One region of the Synechococcus sp. MU1617 genome, then DNA from elsewhere that is predicted to be linked to it. Evidence: predicted binding sites of a transcription regulator. Region 1 holds the regulator's gene; the other holds the start of a gene.
The links. Region 1 encodes NtcA, which controls nitrogen genes in cyanobacteria. Its sites were predicted from a motif close to GTANCNNNNGNTAC; they were not measured.

Region 2: a site for NtcA is predicted at 2,404-2,417, ahead of FZZ90_RS08135 (DUF4278 domain-containing protein). Genes of this name have one in related genera too.

What each region holds. Positions count from the first base shown of each region.
Region 1 covers NZ_VTLB01000002.1:609,330-614,428, forward strand. Annotated here, with positions in the region: gene pth (aminoacyl-tRNA hydrolase) at 1-404, shown strand, start outside; gene FZZ90_RS06930 (DUF3146 family protein) at 404-661, shown strand; gene FZZ90_RS06935 (resolvase) at 645-1,085, opposite strand; gene FZZ90_RS06940 (DUF3084 domain-containing protein) at 1,082-2,233, opposite strand; gene ntcA (global nitrogen regulator NtcA) at 2,261-2,977, opposite strand; gene rph (ribonuclease PH) at 3,036-3,779, opposite strand; gene FZZ90_RS06955 (cob(I)yrinic acid a,c-diamide adenosyltransferase) at 3,925-4,524, shown strand; gene dcd (dCTP deaminase) at 4,524-5,099, shown strand, end outside.
Region 2 covers NZ_VTLB01000003.1:175,004-180,102, reverse strand. Annotated here, with positions in the region: gene FZZ90_RS08160 (leucyl aminopeptidase) at 1-826, shown strand, start outside; gene FZZ90_RS08155 (hypothetical protein) at 823-1,059, shown strand; gene FZZ90_RS08150 (hypothetical protein) at 1,075-1,257, opposite strand; gene FZZ90_RS08145 (hypothetical protein) at 1,482-1,649, opposite strand; gene FZZ90_RS08140 (hypothetical protein) at 1,877-2,029, opposite strand; gene FZZ90_RS08135 (DUF4278 domain-containing protein) at 2,158-2,325, opposite strand; gene FZZ90_RS08130 (DUF3104 domain-containing protein) at 2,480-2,770, opposite strand; gene FZZ90_RS08125 (hypothetical protein) at 3,001-3,153, shown strand; gene FZZ90_RS08120 (hypothetical protein) at 3,370-3,678, shown strand; gene msrA (peptide-methionine (S)-S-oxide reductase MsrA) at 3,697-4,320, opposite strand; gene lpxB (lipid-A-disaccharide synthase) at 4,317-5,099, opposite strand, start outside.

The DNA.
Region 1 (5,099 bases):
ACAGTGGACGCGCGATTCGTGCTGCCCTTGATTGGTTCGGGCTGGAGCCCCACCAACTGCTGGTGCTGGTGGACGACATGGATCTTCCGCTCGGTCGTTTGCGATTGCGGGCCCAGGGCAGCGCCGGTGGCCACAACGGCTTGCGCAGCACCATTCAACATCTCGGGACTCAGGCGTTTCCCAGGCTGCGGATCGGCATTGGTGCACCAGCTGAGAATCCTGCTGAGCGTCGCGCCCGAACGGTGTCCCATGTTCTTGGCCCGTTCAGCAAGGTGGAGCAACCTTGTGTCGGCGCTGTTCTTGATGCTGTTCTGGACGGGATTCAACGTCTTCAGCGCCAGAGCTTTGAGCGTGCTGGAACCTGGATCAACGGTTTTCGCTATGACCTGGAGCCAGTCGACTGATGCCGGCTCTCCCGGCGACAACGGCCCATTTGCGGGTGCTCCGCCAGTGTTTTCAAGCCAAGTGCGTGGAGGGTGAAGTCTCAGCTGGAGGCTTCGAGTGGCAGTTCTCCTGGGCCTTTGACCGCGGCGAACTGATGGTGGAGCCGTCCTTGGGACGAGCCCTGATTGAGGATGCCCTTCGGCGGTTTCTGGTGCGTTCTGATTACAGGCTGGAACCGGGGGGTGACTACACCTTCATGGTTAGGGCCAGGTTCTGAGCGAGAACGTGGGAGCAGGCACCGGCCATTTCAGGCGGCACTGCAGGTGCTCCTCGAGCATCACCAAAGCGGCCACGGCATCCAGATCCACCGGTGGAATGCGCAGTCCTGCCGGCAGCATCCGTCGCCAACCTCGAGCCGGCCACAACGTCCAGTAACGCTGTCTTGCCCTCAGGGTTGTTCCCTGTTCAGGAATCACGGTGAGATTGCCCAGCCATTCCAGTCGCTTGATCCAGGCTCGGCTGCCCGTGCCGTCGCCGATCAGGATGCGGTCGAGAGCTTGGTCGTGATTCCACTTCTCCAGCCAGGGTCCCACAGCGTCCGGGGCCAGCACATGCCCTTCGCGCACGAGGCCGAGCTGAAGATCAGCCAGCACAAGACCACATTTGCAGCGGCCTGGATCGAGAACGGCCACCCGTTTCATGGGGATGGCTGAATTGTGACGACGACAGGATCGGCGCTGTTGCTGACCCCTGCGGAAATCACTTCCAATCCAACGCTTTGGCTGGGTCCTTCCATCAGGGTCTGGGCCAGTTGGGAGAGGGCTGATCCATCGAACTGAAGGCCCTCGCTCAGCGATCCTCTCCGCTGCACCTCGGCATAGGCCGAGGCCAAGAGAAGGTTCAGTCGTGTGCGAATGCCCTCTGGCGTGCGTTCATCCGGTGGCAGTGTGGTGGTGGCCAGCACGTCTCCGCGTTGGGCCACTGGCCGGTTGGGACGCACCTCGGGGAAGGCGTACACCGCTGTTTCACCCCGCAGCACATTGGTGGCGGAGCGCAGCGAGATCACCCAGGTCTCTGGTTTGCGGATGATGCTTTGCAGGCGTTCAACATCGCTGCGCGGAACGCGGATCAACTGGCGTTCGGGGGCTTCGCCAGGCCGCACTTTCCCGTAGGCGTTGAGATTGGCCTCCTGCAACAGCCTGTCCACAGCCTGTTTCGCCTGGTCTGGGGCATCGAGTCGAACCGTTGCTCTCGCCAAGGTCTGTCCGCTGCTGATCACCACCGATCCACGCCTCAGGGCGACCAGATTGCGTTCCAGTTCCTTGAGTTCCTGCTCACCGGCACGGATGCGGCTGCGAACGCTGTTGAGTTCGGCTTCCGTCCGCTGGATGTCCGCATCGCGGGAGGCGATGTCCTGGCTGAGGCGTTCACGTTCAGCTTCGAGTTGGGCCCGCTCTTTCTGAAGAGGAGCCAGTTCAAGGCGCAGGGTGTTGGCCCGTTGCTGCGATTGCTTGAGCTCAGTGGCTATCCGCTTGGTTTCCGTTTGGGTCTTGTCCCGTTCCCGCTCGGCTGCCTCGAGCTGTTGCCGGCTGTCCTGGAGTTTCTCCTGCAGGGCATCCAGTTCAAACAGGCCCACCCGCAACTGCCGGCTCACCAGCAGCATCAGGCCAAGCGAGAGTGCGCTGATCAGGCTGCCGGTCAGCACCGTGATCAAAACGGCGGTGCGCCTTGGGCGCATCCTGAACAAACTGAGTCGCGCTTTGCCGACGCGGCTGCCCAAACGGTCGCCCAGGGTCGACAGCACGCCCCCGAGCACCAGCAGAACCAGGATCAGTGCCCAGCCGCTCATGGCTGCACCCGTCGGTCGATGGCCGGCTTAGCTGAAGCGTTTGGCCAGAGCGATTGGATCCAGAACGGTGATTTTCTTGCGGTCAATCTGAACCAGACCGGATTGACGCAAGTCTCCCAGCAGACGCGTGATTGTGACCCGTGTTGAGCCAATTGCTTCGGCGATGGCTTGATGGGACAGGCGTAGGTCGATGGTGATGCCCAGCTCATCTGCCACGCCGAAATCCCTGCACAGCACGAGCAGGAAGCTCACCAGCCGGGATGACATGTCCCTGTGGGTCAGGGTTTCAATCATCGTTTCGGTCTGCAGAATTCGGCTGGAGAGACCCTGCAGCAAGCGCAGGCCAACGCTGGTGTCTGCTTCGATGGCGGCCTTCACGGAGGTCGCCGGTGCCGTCACCATTTCGACCCGGGTGAAGGCCACAGCGTGGTAGAAACGATCGGACCTTTGACCGGTCAGCAGGGACAGCACTCCGAAGAGGCTGTTCTCGCGGAGCAGGGCCACGGTGATTTCTTCACCCGACTCGTAAACGCGGGACAGACGCACGGCTCCCCGGCGGATCAGATACACCCGTTCTGCGGGATCTCCGGGGAAGAAGATGGTCTTGTTGCGGTCAACCAGTTCACTGCTGGCGCCATCGAGATCCCGGATGATCTCCAGGAGAGAACGGTTGGCCGGCTCTGCGCTGGGAGCTGGAGCCACCATCTGCGGGGCGTATCGGCTGAAACCTCGGCTACTGGTCATGACAACCCCCTGGTGAGGCGAAGTTACGGAGCTGGCGGTGGCCGCCATGTAGCGGTTATTACGTAACGCTGCTGTGCTCGTTGAAGGCCTGGCGTTGCGCCTGCATCAGGGATGACACTCCCGGCTCCGCTAAATCCAGCAGCTCATTGAGTTGGTTGCGGCTGAAGGGCGCTCCCTCAGCAGTTCCCTGGATTTCCAACAGACGTCCATCGCCGGCCTGCACAACATTCAGGTCCACCTCAGCTCGGCTGTCTTCGCTGTAGTCCAGATCCAGCAAGGCCTGGCCATCCACCAAGCCGACGGACACGGCCGCCACCTGGTCGATCAGGGGCGATTGCTCCAGGACTCCTTGTTCCACCAGTGATCGGCAGGCCTGGTCCAGGGCAAGCCAAGCCCCGGTGATCGAGGCCGTCCTGGTGCCGGCGTCCGCTTGGATCACGTCGCAGTCGATCAGCAAGGTGCGCTCACCAAGGCGCTCCATGTCGATCACGGCGCGCAGGCTGCGGCCGATCAACCGCTGAATCTCCTGGGTGCGACCCGAGAGTTTCATCAGCTCCCGTGATTGCCGCTGTGGGGTGGAGCCGGGCAGCAGACGGTATTCGGCGCTGAGCCATCCCAACCCTTCTCCCTTACGCCAGCGGGGAACCTTGTCCTCCAAGCAGACGCTGCAGAGCACAGCGGTTCGACCGGTGTGAACCACAAGGGAGCTCAAGGCGAACCCCATGGGATTCCAGGTCACCGAGAACGGTCGCAACTGCTGCGGGCGACGGCCATCAGTGCGGTGTTCAAGGGATTGGCTCATCGGTGGTGTGCAGTTCGTCAAGCCTCGCAGGCGGTTGGGTCTCGCCCTGTCCAAACACCATGGGTGGTGTCAATCCTCTTGTGGAATGTGATCTCGCCGCTAGATTCAAGGTCTCGCCGGGATCGCCCGGACAGATGCTTCCGCGATGACCACAAGCCTCGCCGACCCCCAAGCCTTCCAGAACTCCCTGGATCGGGATCAGCAGGCTTTGCAGCGGGCGGGCCTCAGGCCCTTACCTTCTGTCTCTGACCCGCCACCCCTACATCTGGTGGCTCCAGAAGGGCAGCTGCAAGTGCATACAGCGCCCTACCGAGGCAGTTTCGCCAATGTTCTGAGTCAAGCCATGCGTGCTGCCGGCTTGGGCAGTCGTGTTCTGATCAGTCAGTTCCTCAAAGGGGGCGTTCAGCAGGGACCTGCAGGACGGGTGCAGCTCTGTGGAGGCCTTGTCTGGCTGCGGCCGGAAGTGCCCCTCTGCCTCTCCTCGCCGGGGCATCCCGGTGGCGCTGAGGCGGTGGCTGCTGTTTGGTCCATCTGCCGCCAGCATCTGATCCAGGGAGATCTCGACCAGCTGGTCTTGGATGAAATCGGTCTTGCAGTGGCCTTCGGATACCTGGATGAAGCGGACGTGATTGAAGCCCTCGAGCAGCGGCCCGCTTCGATGGATGTGATCATCACTGGACCTGCAATCCCCGCCGGTGTGGTGGAGATGGCAGATCAAGTCACGGAGTTGCGCCGAGGTTTCTGATGCTCAAGTGCGATCGCTGGATCACTGAACAGGCCGGTCAGGGAATGATCGAGCCATTCCAGAGCGGTTTGGTCCGTCACCTCGAGCCGGAGCAGAAGCTGCGACCGGTGCTGAGTTTCGGTTGTTCGTCCTACGGCTACGACCTGCGCCTGTCTCCTCAGGAATTTCTGATCTTCCGGCATGTTCCGGGCACGGTGATGAACCCCAAGCGGTTCAACCCGGCCAACCTCGAGCCCACCCCCCTTCATGAGGATGAAGACGGGCGCTACTTCATTCTTCCGGCGCATTCCTACGGCCTCGGTGTGGCGTTGGAGAAGCTGCGGGTTCCCCCCAACATCACGGTGATCTGTTTGGGCAAGAGCACCTACGCCCGCCTTGGAATCATCGTGAACACCACCCCTGCTGAAGCGAGCTGGGAGGGTCACCTCACCCTTGAATTCAGCAACAGTTCCGGCGCTGACTGCCGCATCTATGCCGATGAAGGCATCTGTCAGCTGCTGTTTTTCGAGGGTGATCCCTGCTCTACCACCTACAGCGATCGACAAGGTAAGTACCAGCACCAACCGGAACGGGTG
Region 2 (5,099 bases), on a different contig from region 1:
AGCCAAGGGTATGGGCGCCTTCCTAGCCGTCAGCCAGGGCTCTGATCTGCCCCCCAAGTTCATCCACCTGATCTATCGCCCCGAGGGCGAAGTGAAACGCCGCGTTGCCCTGGTGGGCAAAGGCCTCACCTTCGATTCCGGCGGTTACAACCTCAAGGTGGGCGCAGCCCAGATCGACATGATGAAGTTCGACATGGGCGGCAGTGCCGCTGTTCTCGGTGCCATGCGCAGCATCGCTGAACTGAAGCCTGCCGGCGTTGAGGTTCACATGGTGGTGGCCTCCTGCGAAAACATGGTGAATGGCTCCGCCGTCCACCCCGGAGACATCGTCACGGCCGCCAACGGCATGACGATTGAGATCAACAACACCGACGCCGAAGGCCGCCTCACCCTCGCCGATGCGCTGCTCTACGCCTGCGAGCAGAAGCCCGATGCCGTGGTGGATCTGGCCACCCTCACCGGAGCCTGCGTCATTGCCCTGGGTGATGAGATGGCCGGGCTGTGGTCCAACAATGACGACCTAGCGGAGGCCCTCGATGCCGCTGCTCAGACGGGTGGGGAAGGCCTCTGGCGCATGCCACTGCGGCAGTCCTACAGGGATGGATTGAAGTCGTTGCTAGCCGATATGAAGAACACCGGCCCGCGGCCAGGCGGTTCGATCACAGCCGCCCTGTTCCTCAAGGAGTTCGTGGCCAAAGACACCGCCTGGGCCCACATCGACATCGCCGGACCGGTCTGGAGTGACAAGGGCAAAGGGGTCAATCCCGCTGGAGCCACCGGCTACGGCGTGCGCACCCTGGTGAACTGGGTGCTGGCCCAGTCATGAGCCGCTCCCCGGTGCGCTGGTACATCAAGGCCCAATTGGGGGTACTTCTGCTCCCGGTAGGGCTTTGCCTGTTCGGCGAAGCGGTGAGCCGCAAGGTGGTTCAGATGCTGGGCAAGGATGGAGGCCCCTGGTTCTGGTACGGCACCCTCAGCCTGATCTGCATCAACGCCGGAATCGGCCTGATGATCGACAGCGGGCTGACCCGTGGTTTTCCAGGGCGACGTCAGGGCTGATCGGGACGCGCCCAATCAGGATGCAACCGCTTGCAATTCAAGGGAACGGTCGGGTGTTTCAAGCGCATGGATCTGCCACCTTGCTCGCTCGGAGCAAGTTTCCAACACCCGATCGAGATCATCCGACGCATGCTTCGGCGACGCGTAGGGACCGATATGACGGGTGCCAAGACCATCCTTAATGGTCAGCAAATACATACAACCCTCCTCTCACCGCCAGATCGTAAGCATGGCTTCCACCTTGGTCGATGGCTGGAAACCCGTCTGTTCACTGAGAACTTGCTGAATCATTCAGGTCGCCGCGCTTAATCTTTTCAACAGGTTGAGTGTTGGTTTCTTAAGGAATTCGACCGGATTTGATCAGGTAACGGCCGGCTCGCCCCCCTGGAGCGAGACCTCGTATCACTCCAGGGGTATTGGGCTCAGTTGACGTCAGTCACAGCCGCTGAAGCAGCAGACCTGCCTGACATTTCGCGCAGAGAACCCGCAGCGCAGAGGGTCGAGAGCGCGATCGCGACCAGGGCGGCGCTGTTGATCAACTTGAGCGCGACAGGCAGATGGGTGTTAATCATCTCGCGGACATTTGCCATGGGGAAAGTTCACAGTGAACATGTTCATGGTGCAACCCTTGTCAACGCAACGGGACCGTCCGCAGAGGACGACTCCTTTTTCTTGGGTCCCTCACACCAAAACCGTTTTGTCGTGATGGCGACGACCAGCCACGGGAGTCCAGGCCATCCTGCGGAGGCTTCTTTCGGTGAAGGGGCAACGCGTCGAACGCGGGGGTGCCTAGGGAACACCCCCCTTTTTTTTGGCATCAGGCCACAAGGACAAGGGCGATGTTGAGAATCGCCAGCCCCACCAAGAACACCGCCGCCAACAACGCGGCTTCTGGGAAGAACTTGGCAATCACAAATCCCACCCCAAGAAACACCGAGGAGATCACGATGGCGGTGAGGTCCGTTCCCACTGGCGGGCTTTGACTGTTTCGCGCACACAATGACGAAATCCCGCTTGGATCGTGGTCGGCCATCCACCAAGCGGCCCAATAAAAAACCCCCGCCAATGGCAGGGGCAAGGCCTGAAAGAAGCTTCGGCCTACTTGGTGTAGGAGACGCCTCGATAGGTCAGGGTGGGGTGCACGTCGCGCGCGACCTCCTCCCGACAGGTGTTGTAGTGCTCGCGTCGGTAGGTCAGCTCAACGCAGGCTTTGGGTGCTGATACCGCTGCTGCGTAGGCGTGACCTCGATAAAGAAGTGCCGTCATTGGAAGTTCCTCGAAGAAATCCAAGTCCCCGTTCCGTGGCTTGGAGCGTCTGCGCCCCTCTAAAGGGGTGAACGTTCTGTAGCAACTGCTACACAGCCTTTATAGGACAACCGTCAACCCCGCGTTATTGACGCGGACACATACGGCCCCTTGATCAACGCTCTTCACGGACGAGCGCACTGGCCGGCCATCCATCCATCGACCAGATCACATCAGAAATCGCATCGGCATTGATCCACGTGATGACGCCCGTGTCCACATCAGCCACCTGAAACAGAGACGGGAGCCTGGGGTGACGCGCACTCCCCTCACAGAAGATCACCTGCCCCATCCACCAATCCCCTTGATCGAGCTGGTCTCCACCAACGATCACAAAGTGCCCTGGGCGGACATGGAGGAATGGAGCTTCCGCCTTCACCGCGAGATCGCTGTGATCAATAGACATACGCCGCCCATGAATAGTACTCCTGTACTCATAGCCATAGCGGTCCAGGTTTGGCAACCCGTGGATCGCGCTGGCGTCTTGGTGCGGGTGTGTTGCCAGACACTGACGTAAGCACTTTTGCTCCCTGGACGTAGGCCCACGGGCGTCTAGGTTTCGTCAGTCTTCAGATCTGTAGGTCCACTTTCGATCGCACTAGGCCCTGAGCCTGCCGCTGTCGAGAACGCCAATCGATGACTGACCGCACTCTCAGCATTTCCGATGCACTGCGCGAAGCGCAGCTGCAGCGCCTGGAAGCTTCCTTGGCCTGCAAAACGGCATCCAAGCCTCAGGCCACAACACAGCCAGCCAAAGACAACGACAAGGACGCCAAAGCAAGCGACTGATCGCAACAGTCCTCACGCATTCCTTGATCAGATCGGCATATTGAGGGTCATCCGGCACTTGCCGGTGTCCTCAAGTGCTGTGCTGTGGAGTCACTGCTCTCGATCCTGCTGGGTTTCGCGCTCGCGTGGGCGATCACACGGGTGATCATCTGGCTGAGCGACCGTGCGCGCACCCGGGGGCGCTCTGCCGAGGATTGAGGCTGCCATCCTTTAGGCATGGACCGATCTCCTGCCGAAAAAGAGCTCAACCGCATTGAACGTGAGCTGGATGCGAACAACCAACCTGGAGGGGAACCACCTGTGAAGCGAGGCGGTGGTCAGGGTGGTGGAGGACAGACAGGGAAGTCAGGCAACAGATCGCTGGATGCCGTGCTTGTCACGGCGCTGTTGCTGTTCGTTGTCTCAGCCGTACTGGTGTTCGCAGACCGGCTCAGCTCGACTCAACGCATGCAACTGACAGCTGGTTCCGTTGGAGGAGCTGTTGGCCTGTTGCTCGGCTATGGCGTCGGAAGGCTGAGGCCTTAAGGCCACCGGAACTGAGCTCTAATTCCCCCAGGCGTTACCGGAACGAGCGTTGTCCCCCCAGACGGTGTCGAGCCTGCGATCACGACCGCAGCTGAACCGGTAAAAGTTGTATTTGACGGCGTTGTTCTCCGCGTAGTTCTGGTGGTAACCCTCGGCGGGCCAGAAGCGAGCCGCCGGCCTGAGCTCCACCTTCAAAGCAGACCGGGATTGCCCGAGCTCGCGGGCCGCCGCCTCAGCACTGGCCTCAGCGGCCTGAGCCTGGACGGGATCGGCCGTGAAAATCACCGGCCGATAGGAGTCGCCGCGGTCACAGAACTGACCGCCGCCGTCCAGAGGATCCACATTGCGCCAGTAGCTGCGCAACAGCTCCGCATAGCTGATCAGATCCGAGTCAAAACGCACCTGCACCGCTTCCTGGTGACCTGTGGTCTCACTGCTCACCTGCCGGTACGTGGGGCGCTCCAGCTGCCCGCCGCTGTAGCCGCTCACGGCCTCCCGCACCCCCGGCAGATCCTCCAGGTCGTGCTCCAGACACCAGAAACAGCCACCGGCAAAGACCGCCGTCTGCAACTCAGCCATGGCCTGTTGGGGCCAGCTAAGCAGCATCAGGCAGGTGAACAGCAGCAGCAGCGTTCGTTTCATCCGAGCACCTGATCAAAGATGGCCTTGGCCGCCCGCTCGGTTACTCCAGGAGCACCAAGGGTGGCCCGCAGCCGCTCATAGCCTTCCAGCATGGCGTGGCGCTCAGGGGTGGCGGTCAACAGAGGAAGAGCCCTCTCCACCAGGGCTTCGGCGGTGAGTTCGTCCTGCAGCAGCTCCGGCACCAACCGCTGCTTGAGCAACAGATTCACCGGCGAGATGTGATCAACCTGGAAGCGCAGCACGTGGCGGGCAACCCAGGCCGTGAGTCGGCTCACGCGGTACCCCACCACCTGGGGCACCCCCTGCAGGGCCAGTTCCAGATTCACCGTGCCGGATTTACCCAAAGCGAGATCCGCGGCCGCACAGAAGGTGGTCTTCAGCCCATCGGCTTCAGCGGCGGGAATCACCCGGCTCTGGCGCACGCCGGCCTCCTGCAGCGCTGCAGCCAAGGGCGCTTCGAACTGCGCAAGCCCAGCGGGCAGAAGCACCTGAAGATCAGGGTGGCTTTGCTGCAACAGGGCCGCCGCCTGGGCCAACGGTGGCATCAGGTAGCGCAACTCCTGGGGCCGCGAGGCTGGCAACAGCAGCAGCACCGGCGCCTCAGGATCCAGACCCAGTTGGCGGCGGGCGCTGGCGCGATCGGGCAGGTTCTGGAAGCTGTCCAACAGGGGATGGCCCACCCAGCTCACATCCGCACCACGGGCGGCATAGAACTCGGCCTCCGCCGGGAAGATCGCCAGGATCTTGTCGGTGAACCCAAGAAGACGGGTGGTGCTGCC